Lacrimispora indolis DSM 755: one gene and its partner. The protein of the gene in region 1 binds, or shares a complex with, the protein of each later gene. Links are inferred from orthologs where the notes say so. Each region holds a gene or a part of one and is shown in the gene's direction. Other genes may lie near its edges.

The links.
Region 2: the proteins of pcrA (region 1) and uvrB are in contact, whole or in part, in a crystal structure (PDB 7EGT), measured with the Thermus thermophilus proteins. The link is inferred for Lacrimispora indolis DSM 755 from one-to-one orthologs. Residues at the interface, in WP_096412145.1 of Thermus thermophilus: His654, Arg656, Phe657, Gln666, Asp668, Glu669, Lys680, Arg681, Leu682, Ser683, Lys685, Tyr686, Ala687; in WP_096411307.1 of Thermus thermophilus: Glu23, Leu25, Arg26, Asp27, Gly28, Glu29, Arg30, Phe31, Arg55, Glu326, Asp327, Phe328, Glu379, Ser382, Gln383, His398, Gly400, Arg401.

Annotation. Positions count from the first base shown.
Region 1 is NZ_AZUI01000001.1:5,523,235-5,534,828, reverse strand. Bases 4,236-7,237 are described here. They hold pcrA (DNA helicase PcrA), read left to right. Parts: upstream 4,236-4,596; coding sequence 4,597-6,879; downstream 6,880-7,237. Other genes in these bases: K401_RS0126875 (hypothetical protein), read left to right, coding at 7,077-7,237; K401_RS0126890 (patatin-like phospholipase family protein), read left to right, coding at 4,236-4,315. Outside these bases: K401_RS0126900 (ABC transporter ATP-binding protein), read left to right, coding at 1-1,643; K401_RS0126895 (ABC transporter ATP-binding protein), read left to right, coding at 1,619-3,394; more of K401_RS0126890, read left to right, coding at 3,455-4,235; more of K401_RS0126875, read left to right, coding at 7,238-7,370; 23S rRNA (uracil(1939)-C(5))-methyltransferase RlmD, read left to right, coding at 7,565-8,917; K401_RS0126865 (recombinase family protein), read left to right, coding at 9,027-10,292; K401_RS31585 (hypothetical protein), read left to right, coding at 10,487-10,735; K401_RS0126855 (hypothetical protein), read left to right, coding at 11,170-11,594. UniProt on the Escherichia coli protein: A helicase with DNA-dependent ATPase activity. Unwinds DNA duplexes with 3'-5' polarity. Translocates on single-stranded DNA with 3'-5' polarity. Initiates unwinding more efficiently from a nicked substrate than double-stranded DNA.
Region 2 is NZ_AZUI01000001.1:766,781-778,359, reverse strand. What follows is about bases 1-2,987. They hold uvrB (excinuclease ABC subunit UvrB), read left to right. Parts: upstream 1-494; coding sequence 495-2,480; downstream 2,481-2,987. Other genes in these bases: feoB (ferrous iron transport protein B), read left to right, coding at 2,859-2,987; K401_RS0103645 (FeoA family protein), read left to right, coding at 2,627-2,866; K401_RS0103655 (threonine aldolase family protein), read right to left, coding at 1-134. Outside these bases: more of feoB, read left to right, coding at 2,988-4,856; K401_RS0103635 (threonine/serine exporter family protein), read left to right, coding at 4,978-5,754; K401_RS0103630 (threonine/serine exporter family protein), read left to right, coding at 5,751-6,170; K401_RS0103625 (DUF5688 family protein), read right to left, coding at 6,133-7,098; K401_RS0103615 (LysM peptidoglycan-binding domain-containing protein), read left to right, coding at 7,538-8,821; K401_RS0103610 (phosphotransferase enzyme family protein), read left to right, coding at 9,597-10,556; K401_RS32720 (hypothetical protein), read left to right, coding at 10,779-10,937; K401_RS0103595 (hypothetical protein), read left to right, coding at 11,402-11,579. UniProt on the Escherichia coli protein: The UvrABC repair system catalyzes the recognition and processing of DNA lesions. A damage recognition complex composed of 2 UvrA and 2 UvrB subunits scans DNA for abnormalities.

The DNA of each region.
Region 1 (11,594 bases):
AGATCACAAAGCATATCATTGACGATGTCATTGTGGGAGGACAGATGCAGATTCTCATGAGGCTGCTTTTAGGGCTTGTGGGAATTGGACTTGGAAGAGCGGTGCTTCAGTACACAAAGGAGTATATTTTTGACTATGCGGCATCAGGAATCGGCTGCAGCTTGAGAAAGGATTTATTTGACCACATCCAGACCCTGTCCATGGGATACTTTGACAGCCACAACACGGGGGAGCTGATGGCCAGGATCAAGGATGATGCGGAACGAATCTGGAACGCCTTCGGATTTGTAGGAATGCTGGTTTTGGAATGTTCCATTCACACGGCAATTGTAATGGTCTGTATGTACCGTTTAAGCCCCATCCTCACCCTGATTCCGCTGGTGATTCTCCCTCTCATTGCCTGGTATGCGGTCAAAATGGAAAATGGATTGGGAGAGGTTTACGATAAGATCAGCGAGCAGACTGCTGAACTGAATACGGTGGCCCAGGAGAATCTGGCAGGTGTCCGGACTGTTAAGGCCTTTGCCAGGGAAGATTACGAGATCGATAAATTCAGAAAGCACAACAAACAGTATTATGACTTAAATATGAAACAGGCCAGACTGATCGTCCGTTACCAGCCTAACATCTCCTTTTTATCAAAGGTGCTTTTAATGGCGGTCATTGTTGTGGGCGGCATTTTAGTCATTAACGATAAGATGACCATTGGAGATCTGGGGGCATTTTCCGAGTATGCCAACAACATTATCTGGCCCATGGAAATGGTGGGCTGGCTCAGCAATGATATTGCAGCAGCCGTGGCCTCCAATAAGAAGATCAAAAAGATCATGGAAGAGCAGCCGGTCATCTGCAATCCGGAAAGTCCGGTTCTGCCGGAAAAGATCCAGGGAGAGCTTGCGTTCAACCATGTGGACTTTGAACTGGATGGAAAAAGCATTTTAAAAGATATTGATTTTACTTTAACAAATGGGAAGACACTTGGTATCATGGGTGTGACCGGTTCCGGTAAAAGCTCCATTGTCAATCTGATCGAGCGTTTCTATGACGTAACAAAGGGAGAAATTCTTTTGGATGGAATCAATGTAAAGGATCTGCCTCTATCCCTTCTCAGAGGTCAGGTATCGGTGGTCATGCAGGATGTATTCCTGTTTTCAGACAGCATAACGGAAAACATTAAGACAGGAAATAAAGATGCGACGGAATGGGAAAGCGTACAGCAGGCCTCCATTACGGCAGGCGCCCATGGCTTTATCCAGAAGCTTACAGAGCAGTATGATACGGTAATCGGGGAGCGGGGAGTCGGACTTTCCGGAGGACAGAAGCAGAGGATCAGCATTGCCAGAGCCATTGCAAAACAAACGCCTCTTCTGATCCTGGATGACTCTACCTCGGCTCTTGATATGGAGACGGAGAAGGAGATCGAGGCCCATCTTACAGAGTTAAAGGACAGTTCCAAAATCATTATCGCCCACCGCATTTCAGCAGTGCGCCGTGCCGATGAGATCCTGATCCTGGATGGAGGACAGATCGTGGAACGGGGAACCCATGAAGAGCTTATGGAAAAGCGGGGGCAATATTATAAAACCTATCAGGTGCAATATGGAGAGGAGGAGATAAAATGGCAGTCAATTCAAGCAGAATAGATGAAGATCAGAAGGAAATTTTCAAAAAGGATACCCTGCTCCGCCTGTACCGGTATCTTCTGGACTTTAAAAAGCAGATCGTCATCGTTCTTTTTATCATGTCAGGAACCATAGCCATCAGCATGTCGGCACCCCTTATGATGGAATATGCCATCAATACCTGCGTAGCCCAGAAGGATATGGGCGGCCTGATCCGGCTGGGAGCGGGAGCAACGGTGCTGTTCCTCTTATTCCTTGCAGGAACTAAGATGCGAATGCGCCTTATGGCCGATGTGTCCAACCGGGTGCTTTTAAATATCAGAGAAGAGCTTTATAAACACATTCAGACCCTGGGCTTTGGTTTTTTTGACAGCCGGCCTACGGGAAAGGTACTTGCAAGAATCATCGGGGATGTGAATTCCTTAAAAGATGTTCTGTCAGACAGCGTGACCCAGCTGATACCGGACTTACTTACAGTCCTCTGTGTGGCGGTCATCATGCTGATAAAGAATTACCGCCTGGCAATGGCAGCGCTGCTGACTCTTCCCATATTGGCGGTGGGCATGTTCCTGATCGAAACCACTGTTCATAAAAGGTGGCGGATTTACCGCAAGAAAACATCAAATTTAAACGCTTATGTTCATGAAGATTTATCCGGTATCAGGATCATACAGAGTTTTGCTGCGGAACCGGAGACAAAAGAGGTATTTCATGATCTGGTAAACCAGCATTACAAATCCTTCATGGACGCCGTCATCGTGGCGGATGGCTTCGGCCCTCTGGTAGAAGTTACATGGGGCCTGGGAGGCTTCCTGCTGTATTTCATCGGAATCAAGATTGTTGGAGTGGAAAAAATCGGAATCGGTACGTTTCTTGCATTCTCCACCTACATCGCCATGTTCTGGAGCCCCATCCGGAATCTGGCCAACTTTTATAATAAGCTGACTACCAACATTTCTGCTGCGGAACGTATTTTTGATATCATTGATACGGAAGCAGAGATCATTGATCAGGAAGGAGCCGTGCCCTTACCGGAGCTTAAGGGTGAGGTGGTCTTTGAGCATGTATCCTTTGCTTATGGGGATGAGCCGGACCGCCTGATCCTGGATGATGTGAATTTTTCCGTTAAGCAGGGAGAAACCATTGCCCTGGTAGGCCCTACGGGTGCGGGGAAAACCACCATCGTAAACCTGATCAGCCGTTTTTACGAAACAACAGGGGGAAAGGTTTTAATCGACGGTCATGAGATCAAAAAGGTGACTTTAAAAAGCTTAAGAAGCCAGATGGGGATCATGACCCAGGACAATTTCCTGTTTTCCGGAACTATTCGGGATAATATCAAATACGGACGTCTGGAAGCGTCTGATGAAGAGGTGACGGAGGCCGCCAAAGCAGTCAACGCCCATGAATTCATCATGAAGCTGGAAAACGGATACGATACAATGATCAGCGAAAGGGGGGCAGGACTGTCCATCGGACAGAGGCAGCTTCTGGCTTTTGCCAGGACCATGGTGTCAAAGCCTGGGATCCTGATCCTTGATGAAGCCACCTCCAGCATTGATACCCATACCGAGCTCCTGGTGCAGAAGGGAATCGATGTCCTTTTACAGGGCAGGACTTCTTTTGTCATTGCCCACCGCCTTTCTACCATCCGCAAGGCAGACCGCATTTTTGTCATTGACCAGGGCAATATCATGGAGGCAGGAAACCATGAAGAACTGATGGAAATGAGGGGTGCGTACTATAAACTATACCAGAGCCAGTTCTCCTAGTTTGGAAAAAGGATTGACCGGAGGGTCGAAATGCAATAAAATAGGAGGCGAGGTGATAAAATGACAGAAGGAGCATTGGTTTTAGAAGGGGGTTCCCTAAGAGGCGTATTTACGGCCGGAGTGTTGGATGTGTTCATGGAACAAGGGATCGAAATGTCCTATGTAAATGGGGTATCGGCCGGTTCCATGTGCGGCATGAGCTATGTGAGCAAGCAGATCGGCCGTACCATTAAAGTGGATTTGGATTATGTCAATGATAAACGGTTTTTAAGCTTTCGGAATATGGTAAAAAACCGCTCCATTTTTAATTTTGATTTCCTGTTCGGGGAATTATGCGATACCCTGGTTCCCTTTGACTATGATACTTTTTGGAAATCACAGCAGACCTTTGAGGTGGTTGCCACCCGCTGTAAGACGGGAAAACCGGAATATTTTGAAAAGAGTTCCTGTGATGATTTCGTCAGCGCGGTAAAGGCTTCCAGCAGCATTCCCATTTTATCCGGCATGGTTTCTGTAAAAGGGAAAAAGTATCTGGATGGAGGCTGTTCCATGCCCATTGCATATCAGAGGGCCATTGATCTGGGATATAAAAAGATCGTTGTAGTCCTCACCAGAGAACACGGGTTTCGGAAATCCCAGCTGGACAAATGGACAAAAAGAGGGTATGAGCGTTATTTCGCTCCTCTGCCTGAGTTTATGAAGGCTTTGAAGGAGGTTCCTGACCGGTATAACCAGATGCAGGAAGAGATCGACCGCCTGGAAGAGGAAGGAAAGATCTACGTCATCCGTCCGGATAAGCACGTGACGGTCCAAAGAACGGAAAAGGATAAGCGGAAGCTGGAGGCCCTTTACGAAGACGGGCGCCGTTTGGCGGAAGAACATATGGGGAAGCTGAAGGAGTATCTGGAGATTGCAGAGTGAGGAAATGTCATGGAGGCATAGCTTTGTGCCCGGAAGAATCGGGCCATAGGGCAGAAATGCAAAAGGCATACTTTTATGTCCTGGGAAGAAGGGCAGTAAAGAGGAAACTCCATACAGGTATATCTTTATGCCTTGGGGAAAAGGACAATAAAGAGGAAACTCTTTACAGGCATACCTTTATGTCCTGGAAATAGGGCAGTAAAGAGGTTACACCTTACAGGTATCCCTTTATGCCCTGGAAAAAAAGGCAGTAAAGAGGAAAGGAAAGTACGGTATAGTTTATGAGTATTTATGATACGTTAAATCCAATGCAAAAGGAAGCGGTACTCCATACGGAGGGACCGCTTCTTGTGCTGGCAGGAGCCGGGTCTGGCAAGACCAGGGTTCTTACACACCGCATTGCTTATTTAATAGAAGAGAAGAACATCAATCCATGGAACATCCTGGCCATCACCTTTACCAATAAGGCGGCAGGAGAGATGAGAGAGCGTGTAGACCGTCTGGTGGGCTTTGGGGCGGACAGCATCTGGGTCTCCACCTTTCATTCATCCTGTGTGCGCATTCTCAGGCGGCACATCGAAAATCTTGGCTATACGACGAATTTCACCATATATGATTCCGATGATCAGAAAACTCTGATGCGCCATGTATTAAAGGGCCTTGATATGGATCCAAAGATCTATAAAGACCGTGCCATGCTTGGACTTATTTCCACGGCAAAGAACGAGCTTGTGACGGCGGAAGAATTTGAACTGAATGCGGGCGGTGATTTCAGGCAGAAAAAAGCAGCTCAGATATACAAAGAATACCAGAACCAGCTAAAGAAGAATAATGCCCTGGACTTTGATGACCTGATCATGAAAACCGTACAGTTATTTCAGAATAACCAGGAAATCCTGGATTATTATCAGGAACGCTTTAAATACATTATGGTGGATGAGTACCAGGATACCAATACGGCCCAGTTTAAGCTCATAAGCCTGCTGGCAGGAAAATACAGAAATCTTTGCGTTGTGGGGGATGACGACCAGTCCATTTATAAATTCCGCGGCGCCAACATTGAAAATATCTTAAATTTCGAAAAGGCTTATCCGGGAGCAATCGTAATTAAGCTGGAACAGAACTACCGGTCCAGCCAGAGCATTTTAAATGCAGCCAACGAAGTGATCCGCCATAACCGGGGGAGGAAAGACAAAACACTGTGGACTGCCAATCAAGAAGGCCCTCTGGTGCAGTTTAAGCAGTTTGAAAATGCTTCCGAAGAGGCAGATACCATTGTCCGGGACATTTTAAACAGCTCCTCCGATTACCAGGACTGTGCTGTTCTTTACAGGACAAATGCCCAGTCCCGTCTGATTGAAGAAAAATGCCTTCAATACAATGTTCCATACCGCATGGTGGGAGGCGTGAATTTCTATCAGAGGAGGGAGATCAAAGATATCCTGTCCTATTTAAAGACCATTGCCAATGGAAGGGATGACTTATCCTCTTTGAGGATCATCAATGTGCCAAAGCGAGGGATCGGAGCTACCAGCCTGGGAAGAGTGCAGGCCTTTGCATCGGAACATGGATTTGCCATTTATGATGCATTTTGCCGGGCAAAGGCTGTGCCCGGACTTGGGAAAGCGGCGGAAAAGATCCTTAAATTTACGGAGCTGATCGAAGATTTCCGGGAAAGGCTTGAGGAAGAGACCTATTCCATCCATGAACTGATTGAGGACGTTCTGGATGAAACAGGCTATCAGAAGGAACTGGAAGCAGAAGGCGAGATCGAGTACCAGACCCGTCTGGAAAATATAGAAGAATTGATCAATAAAGCGGTCAGCTTTGAAGGAGAACATGAGCACCCCAATCTGAGTGAATTTCTGGAAGAGGTGGCTTTGGTGGCTGATGTGGACCGGATGGATGATTCGGAAAACAGGGTGACCCTTATGACCCTGCACAGCGCCAAGGGCCTTGAGTTCCCAAGGGTGTATTTAAGCGGAATGGAAGACGGCTTGTTCCCAAGTATGATGTCCATTTCTTCTGATGATAAGGAGGATGTGGAAGAGGAGCGCCGGCTCTGTTATGTGGGTATTACCAGAGCCCAGAACTTCCTGATGATGACGGCGGCAAGGCAGCGTATGGTCAATGGAGAAACCAGATATTCCAAGATCAGCCGTTTCATTGATGAGATCCCTGATGATCTTTTGGATTCTAATAAACTGGAGTCAAGGCTGTCTTCTTCCAGGACCGCTGATTATGATGACAGCGGACTGCCATGGGGAAAAGCAAGGTCAACCGGCAGAACGGCAGGTGTCAGCAGCTTTGGACCGGGGAACAACGCATATGCATCAAAAACTGCAGCGCCAGCGTCAACACCTGGCTTTGGCAAAGCCTTTACCGTTGAAAAAGCGTCTTCTTTAAATTATAAAGAGGGGGACCGGGTCAGCCATGTAAAGTTCGGGGAAGGCCAGGTACTGGAGATCAAGGATGGCGGAAGAGATTTTGAAGTCACCGTCCGGTTTGACCAGGCCGGCGTCAAGAAAATGTTTGCTTCCTTTGCAAAGCTGAAATTAGTGTGAGTTTAATTTGAAAATACATAATTTATTAAAAAAAAGCAAAAATGATAGTAAAAGAATCAATATAATGGTATAATAACTGCGACAGGCAGAGAGACTAAAACTTAGCCGGAAGATATGAAAAAATGCTTTGCAGGCATACCTTTATGCCTGAAGGGCTGGCAGAAAAAAAGCAGGGCTCTCAGAAAGGACGTGGAGACATGAACAGATTTGATGCAATGAGTAAAGAAGCCATGAGCAGGCTGGAAGATTTTATGAACTCAAGCAAGATGAATGAATTGCTTCATAAAAGGGAACAGGAAGAGAAGAAGAAAAACTGTATCCTCTGGATACTGGCTATCATAGGTGCAGTGGCTGCGGTAGCAGGGATTGCTTATACCGTATACCGTTTCTTCACACCGGACTATTTAGAAGATTTCGAAGACGATTTTGATGATGATTTCGACGATGATTTCTTTGAAGATGATAAACCGGGCGAAGGTTCTGAAGAGTAGGATCGGCATTATAAAAGGGAGAGCGTGCCTCAGACAGTGAGACACGCTTTTTTGCTCGGTTGGGAGACATGAAATACTTATGGCAGGTTATGGGGGGGGGTTGCCCCCTGCGGCAGCCGTTGGATACAGGAATGTTGGCATTCCTGTGTCTGGCCATTGTTTGCAGAAATAAAGTTAGAAGAGGAGCACGTAAAGTGAAAAAGGGTGAGATATACGAAGGGACCATCGGAAGATTTGACTTTCCGGACAAAGGGATCATGGAGCTTCCGGAAGGGAAAATTACGGTAAAGCATTCACTTCCCGGCCAAAAGGTGCGGGTTATGATAAATAAAAAAAGAGGAGGGCGCTGTGAGGGGCGGATTCTTGAGGTATTGGAGCATTCAAGCCTGGAATCGGCAGCAGATCCCTGCCCTCATTTTGGAAGCTGCGGGGGCTGTGTTTATCAGACCATTCCGTATGAGGAACAGCTTAAGATCAAGGAGCAGCAGGTAAAGGCCCTTATAGACGGTGTCTGTGAGAATTATGAATTTGAAGGGATACGTCCAAGCCCTGTGGAAGCTGAATATAGGAACAAGATGGAATTCTCTTTTGGTGATGAATATAAGGATGGCCCCCTGGCCCTGGGAATGCATAAGAGGGGGAGCTTTTATGATGTGGTGACCACTACGGAATGCAGGATTGTTAATCCGGATTTCTGCAGTATCTTAAAGGTGGCAAAGGAATATTTTGAAAACCTGGGGATCGGGTTTTATAAGAAGATGCAGCACACGGGTTATCTGCGCCATCTTTTGGTGCGCAGGGCCGTGAAAACCGGTGAAATTTTGGTGGCATTGGTTACCACGACCCAGGAAGAGGTGGATTTAAAGCCTTTTACGGAAATGCTGCTGGATCTTCCGTTAAATGGAAAAATCGTTGGGATTCTTCATATTTTAAATGACAGCCTGGCGGATGTGGTTAAGAGTGACAGGACCGATATCTTATATGGACAGGATTATTTTTATGAGGAGCTTTTAGGGCTGAAATTCAAAATTTCTCCGTTTTCCTTTTTTCAGACCAATTCCCTTGGGGCAGAAGTCCTGTATGAGACAGTGAGAGGGTATGTGGGAGATACGAAAGATAAGGTGGTATTTGATTTATACAGCGGAACCGGTACGATTGCCCAGATCATTGCTCCTGTTGCTAAAAAAGTGGTGGGCGTAGAGATTGTGAAAGAGGCTGTGGAAGCAGCAAGAGAGAATACGAAGCTGAATGGACTTGAAAATTGTGAATTTATTGACGGGGATGTTCTTAAGGTTATTGATGAATTAAAGGATAAGCCGGATTTGATTATTTTGGATCCTCCGAGGGATGGGATTCATCCAAAGGCGTTGGGGAAGATCATTGATTTTGGTGTGGACAGGCTGGTGTATGTTTCTTGTAAGCCGACAAGTTTGGTAAGGGATTTGGTAGTTCTTCAGGAGAGAGGGTATCGGGTGGAGAAGGTTTGTTGTGTGGATATGTTTCCTTCTACGGCTAATACAGAAGTTGTAGTCCTGTTGCAACGTTAAAAATATTGATGATTGGAAATGAGCAGTACCCCTTGAGCGTGAGAGCGATTTTGCTTTTGCGCTCTTTTTCTTAGAGTAACTAAAAAAATTTAATAAGGAGAATACTTTTATGAAAAAGATTACGTTTATCCCGGCTATAAACTCTTTGAAAAATACCGGAAAATTAAAGGTTGCGGCATATTGCAGAGTCAGTACCGAGCGCGAAACCCAGAAAAGTAGCATTGATCTACAGATCAATTATTATACTGACCTGATTCAGGCAAATCCTGAATGGGATTTTGCGGGCGTATTTTATGATTATGAAAGCGGGCTTAGAAAAGAGAAACGGAATGGTTTGGATGCGATTCTTAAGAAGGCATACCGTGGTGAAATTGACTATATCATTACCAAGTCTATCAGCAGATTGTCCAGAAATATATTAGATATGCTAACTATTAGCCGGAGTTTAAAAGCAAAAGGTATAAATATCTATTTTGAAAAGGAAAATTTAAATTCACTTGAATCAGAAAAAGAAATAGATATTACAGTCAATGGGATTTTAGCACAGGAGGAGAGCAGGAATTTAAGCGAAAATGTTCAATGGGGATACAAACGTAAATTTGAAAGAGGGGATGATTTTGTCGGCAAGATACCCATGGGATACAAGCGTGACAATGATGAATGGATAGTTGTGCCGGAAGAAGCTGATATCATAAGGAGAATTTACCAGTTGTATTTGGAAGGCAGCACACTGCAACAGATAAAAGAGTATCTGGAAGATCATCAGATTAAAACCGCTACAGGGAAAGACGCATGGGCAACAGCAGTTATTCAAAAGATACTGAAGAATGAGAAATATAAGGGCGATTCCTTACTTCAAAAGACCTATACAGAAGATTTTATAACAAGCAGAAAAAGCAAGAATGTTGGGCAAAGAGAACGTTACTATATAACGAATAGTCATCCGGCTATTATTACTGCCGAAGTATTTGATAAGGTTCAGGAAGAAATGTCTAGACGCGCAAGGCTAGTTCGTAAAGACGATGGCACAGTGGAATCTAGCACTAGCAAATATAGTGGCAAATATCTTTTGGGAAATCTTCTTGTGTGTGGAGACTGTGGTGCTTCATATCGGAGAAGAAAAGAAAGGGGAAAGGTGGTTTGGAGATGTGCAACGAGAATCGAAAAGGGCAAAGATATCTGTCCCCATTCCCCCACTCTAGATGAAAGATGGGTTAAAAATGTCTTAGTCGAAAAGATTTGTGAGAACGGAGTATATAACGAAGAAGTCGTCAAAAATGAAGTTGATTGTATTTTCGTGTTTAGTAGAGATTTGCAAATCCACGGCAAAGATGAAAGCATATTTAGCGTTAAGCTCTTACAGAGCAAAATGTGATTTTCTTTTCTTCGTTGACGCCTTGCATCAAATTCAAATTTGCGATGAAAAATAATAAGCAGACTTGGATAAAATGTTTTCTACTGAAAAATGGTTAATATTAAAATCTTCTGAATGTTACTGTCAGAAGTTCCCTTGACGCTATATTGGAACACCGATATAATGGCTATGGGTGATGAAAATGACAATAAAATATGGACGCTGGAAAGACAAACAGAAAAACTTATTTGGAAACTGGATTGCCAGAGAGCATTCAAAAGGCAATAAAGGAATACGTACAAGGCGAAAAGGGACAGGTGCTCTATCTCGATTGCTTGTGGGGAGAATTATATGGAGCTATTAATTCTAACCTTTGGGCTGGCTTGATGACAGAGGAACAGGCAGACTATCTGCATGTAAAATATCTTGGTACAGAGGGAAAGGAGAACAACTTTCCTAATTGATTTTACATCGTATGAGATAAATAAATTCAGCATCTACGACGAGGCAAACGGGAATAAAACTAATATTCTTTATAATGGAAATAATGATATGTTTAAATTTCCACCTGCTACAAGCCATAATAAAACCATGATTTATACCAATGGGTGTATCAGTGAATAGCCTGTTGGAGTGAAAAGATTGATAAATCAAAGGCATTCAAGATTGTAAAAGAGGAAAGAATGTGAGTTTTTTGCCTTGATAAGTACTGGAGAAAGATTGTTTTCTCCGTGAGGTAAATCTATATGTTTAAAATTGAATTTAAGATTACGGCTATAATGCGTAATTATTAAGTTGCTTTTAAAGAGTGTAAATATGGATAGAGTAATTAAAAGTGGACTATTTAGTTTCTATTTGAGGTCATTAAGATGAAGAGTACGAAAGGAGTGCGTGAAAAGTGAGACAATCAGTTATCCTGCCAAGTACACATGATCATATTTTTCTTTATGAAGCACAAGACTCGGGTTTAGTAAAGAGAATTCCTTCGTATGCGGATGAATTATATGATTCCAATGAGTTAAAAATGGCAGAGGAAGACTATAAAAATCATTTGAGAAGTATACCTGGTTTAAAACAAGAACTGTTTCAATCAATTTTACTTTTTGATGAAATAATTTTGGATAAAGCGGATATGAATTATAATTACAAAGATTTAGAAGAAACAGGACTTTTTAGAGTCATTGATTTCGAGAAATCTTATTACTATAATCCCATGCAAGAGGAAGGTCATATTGAATATGCTGGTTATTTAGAACCTGCCATCATTCCTGTTCTTTTAAAAAGATTAAATCGATATTTTCCTTTGATTCCTAAGGGAATTAA
Region 2 (11,579 bases), 4.8 Mb from region 1 along the record:
CTAATGAGGGCGCGGGCATTGCTGCAGTGGTCATCCAGTCCGTATCCGGCATTCTGAATTAAGTTGGCATTGATCATGGCCTCCAAAATTTTTGGATGTGCACCTTCGCTGTAGTCGTTAATAAAACTGTACATAAAAATCCTCCTGCTGTTTCATAGTATGATATATCAAAAGTGTTCCTTACTTTCGATAGTATAACTTATCCGAACTTGCGACGCAAGTTCGGATAAAAGGGGCGTTCTTTGCCCCGTCCATCCGATTATCGAAAGTGTTCCTTACTTTCGATAATATAAGATGTATGATATACTAAAAGCAAGAGAATTTCAATACCAAAAGAACAGATGTTCCCTGTTTTGCTATACTTTTTTATTGCCGTATGCTATAATTGGCAGTGACGTATATTGTAATTCCTGCAAAAAGCTATATACCGGGCGGATATGGTTGCATGTTCATTTGGCGGCTGCCTGCGGGAAATGATTTGGAGGTAAATGATCATGGACTTTGTATTGCATTCAGAATATGCCCCTACCGGTGACCAGCCCCAGGCCATTGAACAGCTTGTAAAGGGATTCCAGGAGGGAAACCAGTTTCAGACTCTGCTTGGGGTCACAGGCTCTGGAAAGACCTTTACCATGGCAAATGTGATCCAGAAGCTGCAGAGGCCCACTCTTATCATCGCTCATAATAAGACGCTTGCAGCCCAGCTTTACAGTGAGTTCAAGGAGTTTTTCCCGGAAAATGCGGTGGAGTATTTTGTTTCCTATTATGATTATTACCAGCCGGAGGCATATGTGCCTTCCACTGATACCTATATAGAAAAGGATTCAGCCATTAATGATGAGATCGACAAGCTGCGGCACTCGGCTACGGCTGCTCTCTCGGAGCGGAAGGATGTTATCATCGTGGCATCGGTTTCCTGTATATACGGCCTGGGAAGTCCCATTGATTATCAGGAAATGGTTATTTCATTAAGACCAGGCATGATAAAGGACAGGGATGAGGTGGTCCATAAGCTGATTGACATCCAATATGACCGGAATGACATGGATTTCAGGCGTGGGACCTTCCGGGTAAGAGGAGATGTGGTGGAGATATTTCCTGCCTATTCCGGAAGCGAGGCTTACCGGATCGAGTTTTTCGGAGACGAAGTGGAGCGCATCACGGAGATCGATACCCTGACAGGGGAGATTCGGGCGGAATTGGGACATGTGGCCATATTCCCTGCTTCCCATTATGTGGTGTCCAGGGAGAAGATGGAGCTGGCTGCACAGACCATCCTGGAGGAATTAAAGGAGCAGGTGGCGTATTTTAAAAGCGAGGACAAGCTGTTAGAGGCTCAGCGGATTTCCGAGCGGACGAACTTTGATGTGGAGATGATGAAAGAAACCGGCTTTTGTTCCGGAATCGAGAATTATTCCAGGCATTTGACCGGAGGACAGCCCGGAGAGCCGCCCTATACCCTGATTGATTATTTTCCCGATGACTTTCTGATCATCGTGGATGAGTCCCATATCACCCTTCCTCAGGTACGGGGCATGTTTGCAGGGGACCGCTCCAGAAAGACCACCCTTGTGAATTTTGGTTTCCGTCTTCCCTCTGCCCTTGATAACCGGCCTTTGAATTTTGAGGAATTTGAGTCAAAGATCAATCAGATGATGTTTGTTTCTGCCACTCCTTCTGTCTATGAGGCGAATCATGAGCTGTTAAGGGTGGAGCAGATCATCCGGCCTACCGGGCTTCTGGATCCTGAAATCGATGTAAGGCCGGTGGAAGGACAGATCGACGACCTGGTTTCTGAGGTAAATAAGGAAGTTGCCAAGAAAAACAAGATTCTGATCACTACCCTGACCAAACGGATGGCAGAGGATCTGACCGATTACATGAGAGAAGTGGGGATCCGGGTAAAATACCTCCATTCCGATATTGATACTCTGGAGCGTTCCGAAATCATCCGGGACATGCGTCTGGATGTGTTTGATGTGCTGGTGGGAATCAATCTGCTGAGGGAGGGTCTTGATATTCCGGAGATCACTCTGGTGGCTATTCTGGATGCGGATAAAGAAGGGTTTCTCCGATCAGAGACTTCTTTGATCCAGACCATAGGAAGGGCGGCAAGAAATTCCGATGGCCATGTGATCATGTATGCAGATACGGTGACAGATTCCATGCGTGTGGCTATTGAGGAGACCAACCGTAGGAGAGCCATTCAGCAGCTTTATAATGAAGAGCATGGGATCACCCCAACCACCATCAAAAAATCGGTCCGTGACCTTATTGCCATCTCAAAGGCAGCCATTGAAGAGGAGAAGGGCTTTAAGAAGGATCCGGAATCCATGGATGCAAAGGAACTGGAAAAGCTTGCAAAGGAGCTTACAAAGAAGATGCACCAGGCTGCAGCGGAGCTGAATTTCGAGGAGGCAGCAAAGCTGCGTGACCGGATGGTTCAGATTAAGAAAATGCTTCAGGATATGGACGATTGAGGGCTGGCTTGACCGCCCGACAAAAATGTTGCCTGGCGGGGGAGATGGTATTGACAGTGATTCTCAATAAGAGTAAAATCTCAATGGACGCATTTAAGGCAAGAGCCTTGGAGCGCCGCCGGTAGGATTGGCTGCGTCCGGAGGAGATTATTATGAAGCTGTATGAAGGAGAAATCGGAAAAACCTACATTGTTTACAGTGTGATGGTAAAGGATGCCATCACCAGGCGTTTGGAGGCTCTGGGGGTCAATGAGCTGACGCCTGTTACCCTGATGAATAAGAAGGGGAGCGGTACTGTGATCATTAAGGTCAGAGGTACCCGCCTTGCCCTTGGAAGAAGGATATCGGAGGGAATCGAAATCAGGGAGGCTGTGGAACATGCGTGAGGAAAACAGGATGATTCATGTCGGGTTTGTGGGAAACCCCAACTGCGGAAAAACGACCTTATTCAATGCTTTTACAGGGGCAAAGCTTAAGGTGGCTAACTGGCCGGGCGTTACCGTGGAGAGAGTGGAAGGAGAGACCAGCTACAAGGGCCGTCCTATCCGGATGGTTGATACGCCTGGGATTTATAGCCTGACATGCTATACTCTGGAAGAAAAGGTAACAAGGAAATGCCTGGAAAATGGGGAAGTGGATGTGATCATCAACGTGGTGGACGCCTCATCCCTGGAACGGAATCTGTATTTGACCCTTCAGCTTCTGGAACTAAAAAAGCCGGTCATTCTGGCCCTTAACATGATGGACATTGTTGAAGACAGGGGAATGGAAATTGATTTACACCGTCTTCCTGAGATGCTTGGATCTATCCCGGTGGTTCCTGTTTCAGCAAGAAAACGGACCGGACTTGATGTGCTGCTTCATGCGGTGGTTCACCATTATGAAGAAGGGCCTCAAGGCGTGGTGGTGAATTATACGCCTAAAATTGAAAATAGGATTTCCAAGATTGAAACCGTACTAAAAGCCCATTACGGGAACATGGATAATCTAAGGTGGCATGCCATCAAATTTCTGGAGTATGATGAGGAGGTCTGGAATGACCATCCCTTGGATTTAAGCAATATTGTTGACCATAATTATGAGAAGGAGATCATAAACCAGAAATACGACTATATAGAAGGAATCATCAAGGAATGTCTGGTGAACAAGGAAGAGAAAGCCGCGTTTACGGATAAAATTGATGAATATCTGACCCATCCCTTTTTGGGCGTGCCTTTTTTCTTGGGCATTATGGCCCTGGTATTCTTTCTGACTTTTACTGTCGGTGACTTTTTAAAGGGGTATTTTGAAACTGCGCTGGGCTTATTTTCCACCAGCATGCAGCAGTTTATGGAAAGCATCCATGCAGCTGACTGGATCACTTCCCTTGTGGTGGACGGAATCGTGGCCGGAGTAGGAGGAATTCTCACGTTTCTGCCTAATATCTTTATCCTGTTCCTTGCGCTGGCTTTTCTGGAAGACAGCGGATATATGGCCAGGGTCGCTTATGTCATGAATGAGATCATGGGTCGCGTGGGACTTTCCGGGAAAGCCTTTCTTCCCATGCTTCTTGGGTTTGGCTGTACAGTTCCTGCTGTTATGGCCGCCAGATCCCTTCCCAGTGAAAAGGACAGGAAAAGAACTATTTTAATTACCCCCTTTATGTCCTGCTCTGCCAGACTCCCCATTTACGTACTGTTTTCCCAGATGTTTTTCCCGGAACATGCCTTGATCGTGGCATATTCCCTGTATCTCATCGGATTGATGGTAGCAATTGCCATCGCTTATGTGACCCACTGGAGCCATAAGGCGGAGGAAGAGGATACGCTTCTCATAGAGCTTCCCGAATATAAGACGCCAAACGGGAGGACGGTAGGTATTTATGTATGGGACAAAGTAAAGGATTATTTAGGAAAGGCGGGAACCACCATTTTCCTTGCCACCATTGTGCTTTGGTTTGTCTTAAACAGCGGGTCGTCAGGATTTGTCACTGATGTTTCACAAAGCTTTGCAGCTGCCATCGGCAGGGTTCTGATTCCCGTGCTGCGCCCTGCGGGCCTTGGAGACTGGAGGATCGCTGTGGCTTTGATTTCCGGGCTTTCTGCAAAGGAAGTGGTGGTTTCCAGCTTTTCAGTCCTGTTTGGAATCAACAATATAAATTCTGCGGCAGGAATGGGAGAGCTGTCCGGCATTCTTGGAGGCATTGGTTTTGGCGGTGTGAATGCTTATGCCCTGATGATTTTCTGTCTCCTGTATTCTCCGTGTATTGCGGCTGTGGCAACGATTAAAAAGGAAACCGGTTCCATAAGATGGACTCTTGGCATGGTACTTTTCCAGCTGGCAGTGGCCTGGGCAGCTTCTGTACTTGTATTTCAGCTTGGTAGTCTGATTTTTTAAACTTCATATTATGGGAAGTAAAAAGCACTTTCCATAATCGGATGAACGGGCTGAAAACAGCCCTTTTATCCTCACTTGCCTTGCAAGTTCGGATAAGTTATAATAATAGAGGAATAAGCCTATGAATGATAAGCTGCTTGTGGAGACTGCAGTTCTGGCAGGAGAGATCATGCTGGTGAGCGGTGCGGAGATTTACCGGGTGGAGAATACCATTGACCACATTTTACGAAAAGCGGGCAGAGAAACTGCGGAAGCCATTGTTTTTTCCACGGGGATCTTTGCATCCCTTAATGATCCCTCCATTGAGGCCATAACCGTAGCCAGAAGGGTTACGGGAAGATCCACCAACTTAAACAGGGTGTATCTGGTCAATGATGTTTCCAGAAGCCTGTGTGAAGACCGCATGACGGTGGAGGAGGCTTATGGAAGACTGAAAGAAATACGGAATGCAATTCAGTACGGCAGAAGATTAAAGGATATTGGAATCATGGGAGTGGCAGTATTTTTTACCCTGCTTTTAGGCGGGAGAGCAAAAGACTGTCTGGCTGCTGCTGTGACCGGAATTGCCCTGGCAGCGGCGATGGAGGTATCCGTAAGGACCAGACTCAATGATTTCTGCGCCAATGGAGTCTGCGCATTTATAATTGCCGTTTCCACCCTTTTTATGGAACGGTGGCTTATGCCCGGAATCAAAAGTGACATTATCATGATCGGTGCAATCATGCCTCTCCTTCCCGGTGTTATATTTACAACGGCGATCCGGGATACCTTAAACGGGGATTATGCCTCAGGAACAGCCAGGATCATGGAAGCCGTAGTGATCGCTCTTGCGGTAGCCGCAGGCGTGGGAGCGGGGATGGGATTATTTCAGTGGCTGACAGGAGGTGGGCTTTCTTGATAGTACAGACAATTGGGGCCTTCCTGGCTGTGATCAGTTTTTCTCTGATCCTGGAGCTTCCAAGGAAGCATGTGGCTTTGGCGGGAGGAATCGGCGCGGCCGGCTGGCTTGTCTATCTGTTGGTGGAAGCCGCAGCTGGATCTGTCATAGCCGCGGCTTTTTTATCCAGTATGCTGGTGGCCTTATCCAGCCACATTTTTGCACGGATTTTTAAGGCGCCGGTTACGGTGTTTCTGGTGGCGGGCATCCTGCCGTCGGTTCCGGGAACGTCCATTTACCGGAGCGTGTTTTATGTGATCAGCAATAACCCGGAGCTTTCCAGCCACTATCTGGTGGAGACGCTTCAGGTTTCGGGTGCCATAGCAATGGCTATTTTTATCATGGATTCTTTGTTCCGATTGGGGCAGAAGAGGTGAAGGCAATGGTCAGCTTATCGCTGCTTTTGGAATAGAAATAGATGTGATTGGACAGGCGGTCTTCTTCCGGGACTTCTTCCTGATTAATGGAGAGAACGGTTTCCGCCAATTCATCGATGGAGATATCTTTGTTGTATGGAATGATGAGGACTTCGTGAATGCTGGAGGGCAGTATGATCAAATCGCTGCCGCTGCATGAGGCGAAGTCTTTTAATATGCCCTCATAAAGAAGGCATCCGGCTCCGTTGATACCGGAAGAATTGGACAGCACGTACATAGGAGGAGACAAAGGAGCGGTATCAAAAAATTCTTCCAGGTCTTCTTCGTTTATATCGTTTTCAGACGATCTTGTTGCAATGTCTTTTATGGCTTCGGGAAGAGAGCGGATTCGGGCAGGGAACAGACGGGGAGTGTTGGATTTGGCAGCTGAGTATATTTCTTCTGCAGAACGGTTCCACGCTTTTTGATGACGGTTGCAGATAAGAGCGGTAAGGAGACTGTCTTCATCGTTTTGAAATGACAGGTAGAATATGATGGAAAGATCCAGCTCCGGATAGGAGATATGAGGTACTTCCTTTAGAAGCTCCCGGTTGGCCGGTTCGTTGATAAGGCGGAAGATGATTTTCTCCATGATCTGATCTGACGATAGGAATTCTTCAATGGGAAGGTCACCCGGCAGTGGACTGCTTTGGTAAAGGGACATGATGTCATCAAGGATGGCATGAAAAGGCCTGCCGTTTTGGTAGGATTCATAGAAATGATTTAAATAGATAGTGGGGGCGGCCCGTTCCTCCGCTTTCCCGATACAGAGCCCATGGAGGATCAGTCCGTTGTTCTTGGTAATGGGCTGAAGCACAAGGGTGAATTCAGGTCCAAGCCGTTCTTTCAGAGAATGTTTGACAGTTTCCAGAAATGTTTCGTATACCATATGTATACCTCCTTAGATTTGTTTATGTAAACTGCTTGATGCAGAATTACAACAAGAATAGAATTGGTGGTGGAATGGATGATTGAGTGTTGAAATATGAGAATTGCCGGATTTTAGGCTCTTTCATTATAATGGAGATGGTAATAAAAAACAATATTATTTTGGGAAGTTTTTCAGAAGCAGAGAATCAGGGATATTTCGTTTATCTTTACCGCATATTTTTTGTGTCAAACCGGGATAAACAATGATAGAGAAGCGTTTAAAGTACGAAAGCGTTTCAGGCCATGTGTGGGTATATTAAAAAAGGCTTGCAGAACAAGGGCTGCCTAATCCAGCCGTTGCGTAAGAGTATAATAATACAAAGAATTATTTATAACATAATGTTATGAACAGGTAAGATTAGCATATAATTAATTAATAAGATCATTAGAGGGAAGTTATGGTCATACATGTTGTTCAACCCGGTGAAACAATATTTTCAATAGCGGAGTATTATAAAATCCCTGTTAACAGATTAATATTGGAAAACGGAATTATAAACCCTGACAATTTAGCTGTTGGCCAAACTATTGTGATTGTTCAGCCGGAAACACTCTACACCGTCCAGACTGGCGATACTTTGGAGAGTATTGCAGAGCAGCACGGTGTTTCACCAATGGAATTATTAAGAAATAATCCATATCTTTCCGATAGAGAATTACTGTACATTGGTGAAACCATAGTCATAAGTTATCAAACAAATAAAACAAGAACAATTGCAACCAGCGGTTATATCTTTTCTTATATAGATGAATCTGTTTTAAAAAAAACACTTCCTTTTTTAACATATCTGACCATATTCAATTATAGGGCTACAACTGAAGGAGAAATTGTCATCCTTGATGATGATACGGAACTTATTCAGCTGGCTAAAACTTATGGTGTGGCACCCATGATGTTTGTTTCCGCTATTTCCGAAGAGGGAATCGTCAGCCGTGAAGTGACCTATCATATTTTAAATGACCCTTCCTTGCAGGATCGCCTGATTAATAATGCTCTTCAAATACTGAAAACGAAAGGTTTTTATGGTATCAACGTATATATCGAAAACATGACCAATGACAACATAGATGGCTTTGCAGAATATTTGAAAAAAGCCTCTGAGATATTTCGCTCAGAAGGTTACAGAATAGTGATTACCATAACACCGGTTACGAATATTGATACCCCGAACATTAGCTTTGAAAGGATAGACTATTCAAAATTATCTGGATTTGTAGATGGAATCATATTCTCTTCTTATGATTGGGCAAGATCATACAGTTATCCAAGCTCAATTTTTCCGGTTAATATCTTAAGAGAATGGTTAGATTATGCGGTCAGTATTATTCCTGCTGAAAAAATATTTCTGGGAGTCACCACTCTGGGGTATGATTGGACACTTCCCTATGTTCCCGGCGCCACAGAAGCTGTTGCAATAAACTTTAACAGTGCGGTCCAGATTGCTGCAGTAAACGATATACCAATACAATTTAATGAAGCTGCACAGTCACCCTACTTCTATTATGTGGATAGTGATGAGGTTATGCATGTAGTATGGTTTAAAGATGCCAGAAGTTTTGATGCAAGAGCTGGGCTGGTAGAAGAATATGGCCTCCAGGGCTTATCTCTTTGGACCGTTATGAGATTTGATACCCAAATGTGGCTTATTATTAATGCTCAATATTACATAGAAAAGATCTAAATACACTTTTCATTAACATTTTAGGAACCATGAATGATCAAACTGCTGCGCTGTAATGAGTATTTTATAATTGTATAGCAATGATAAGTTTCCGTCAGAAAGTTATCCATGACTCAGTACTTCATCTTATCTCCTTAAATAGACAAATACATTTAGTTTGATTTATATAGAGTTAAATATTATGATACTTTATGCCGCAACGTACGCTGAGCCAAAGAATATGCAGCAATCAGGTAATTGGCAATGATGTTTTTATTTACAGTCATAATAAAAAACGTATGGCTTAATTAAGGGAATTGTCCTCGTTATTATCATACACTTACATTGTACAAATTACATTTGAAATTCAAGTAAAAAATTCATTGAGTCGGCTGTTGCCGGCTCTTTTTGTATACAGAATTTAAGAATGTGGAGAACTTACAATAGAAAATTTGTATTAAGCAACGCCGACATGCGGGAAAATTTCGGATTTGGTCGAGACAATTTGAAAAAATTTTAGAAAAGGAATTTTGACAATAGTACGGGAGATAAGGATTATCTGATTTTGAAAAAAGAGCTTAACACATGGTTCAGGAAAATGCTGGAAAGGATTCAGAATGATGAGCGATATGAACAGAAAAGCCTAAAATGCGGATCAGCGGATTTGCTTGTGCAATAAAAAATAAATGAATATGAGAATAAATAATCAATATGATAAGGAATGATTAGATCTATCGGATTATGAAAATCTGGTGGCTTTTGCGTTGGTAAAATAGTATAATGAAGGCATAGCAAAATGAGTAAAAGAGTTGAATATACGGCGATCGGTAAGGTTAAGTCTGCCTTGCAGTGTGTGAAAGAAATTATTGGGAAACTGAAAAGGAATATAACTATGCCATTAGATATTAAAACATATTGGGATATTAAAGGAGAGCCAGTTGCCACTACACCAACAACCTGGGAAGTGGAGGGAAAGTATATCTTAAAGCTGGTGAAAGCAGATGACAATGTACATAGTAATATAAGGCTTTCCGCAGCATTACGTGCAGATGGGGTTCCGGTACCACATATTCTGCCGACAAAGGATGGCAGGGATTATGTGGCGACACAAGAGGGCTGTTATCTGTTGATGGAGAAGCTGGAAGGCAGTCATGTAAGAGAGGTATTTCAGCAAGACTATGCAGCCATTGCTTACCAAACCGGCATTATTATTGCAAAAATCCACTGTGCACTTATGACAATAACCCATATACAGATTGATAGGCCTCCTTTTGATGAGGAGCTGCGAGGCTGGATCAGCAATGGACTTTCTGCCGGCAATTTGCTGACACAAGAAGAGTGGTCTAAGCCAATAGAAGAACTTTGCAGAATTTACCCCCTGCTGCCAAAGCAGCAGATTCACCGGGATCTGCATTATGGCAATTTGCTGTTTGAAGGCACAACGTTGACCGGTGTACTGGATTTTGACCTGGGTAAACAGGATGCCCGCTTGTTTGACATAGCTTATTTCCTGCTGGGGCAGTTATCAGGTCAGAAAGACCTTGCGGAAATAAAGGATAAGTGGCTTACATTTGTCAGCCATTTTCTTAGCGGATATGAAAGTATTAATGTGTTAGAAGAAAATGAGAAAAAAGCATTGCCTTTCATGATGCAGTGCATTGAGCTTATGTTTATGGTCTTTTGGCAGCGGCAAGCAAATCAGGAAGCAGCTGAGGAAACGATTAATATTTTAAAATTTGTAAAACAGATGTTATAAGCAGGGCTGATGGAAAGAGATGGCAATAGTAAGCACATGTTAGGAGTTTAAGAATCCAATAAAGCAATAGCTGCAGCTGCCACCGGTTCCATCAAACCATTCGCTGCTTTTAATGAAATATGTAATACTGGTATTGCATATGGCAGGACTTACTATTGACGTGGACCGTTGGCCGGTATAGAAATAAGGCCGTATAGAAAATAACTGTTTTTAGGAGAAATAATGGAAGAGTATATGAATGAGCCAGTGAATTGTGTATTTACCGATGAGGATATTAGAAAGGAGTATGAGCGATTCAATGACATTAAGAGAGTGGCAGCAGTGTTTTGCCTGGATAATAAAACAGTGAAGCAGATATTGAAGAAAGAAGGGGTATTGTGAGTGTTGGAGACAGAATAATTTATAAATACAATGAACTGAGTAAAGATTATATGAAGACAGGAATCATTGTGGAAAGGTATGGAGATGAATATAATCTCTGTAAAGTATTATTTGATGATGGGACAAGCCATTACCATTTGATAAAGTATTTGAGCAGATTTGAATAGACGGAACTCCATAGTTACTTATCAAAAGATCAAGGGATACGCATGGATTTTACTTCCTGGGAATATAATGGCTGTTTTTATGGGAAGCTGAATTGTGAGGCAGAACAAAGTTTGTCAGCATGAGCAGAAAAAAAACCAGGTTTCCAATTGTTGAATCGGTTATGGTTTATTTTTTATGCTTCGTTCCCCTGAAAGAGCGAAGGTGAAAAGTGAAGCAAAACATAATGCTGGAGTTTTTTTGATTTTTAATGAAATTACAAGAATAAATAATATGATTTACCAGGGAGGAAGAGTATAGTGGAATTTTATTTTAAATCAAAAGGAGCAAAAACACATCTTTACCGGGAAAATGGATTTATCGATGAAGATTTGGGAGAATTGACGGAAACATTTACTGGAAAACTGATAACAAAGAATTTTTTCGGCGAAAACTTTGAGTTAGAAGATATATCCGGATTCTTTTCAAAGGGTAATA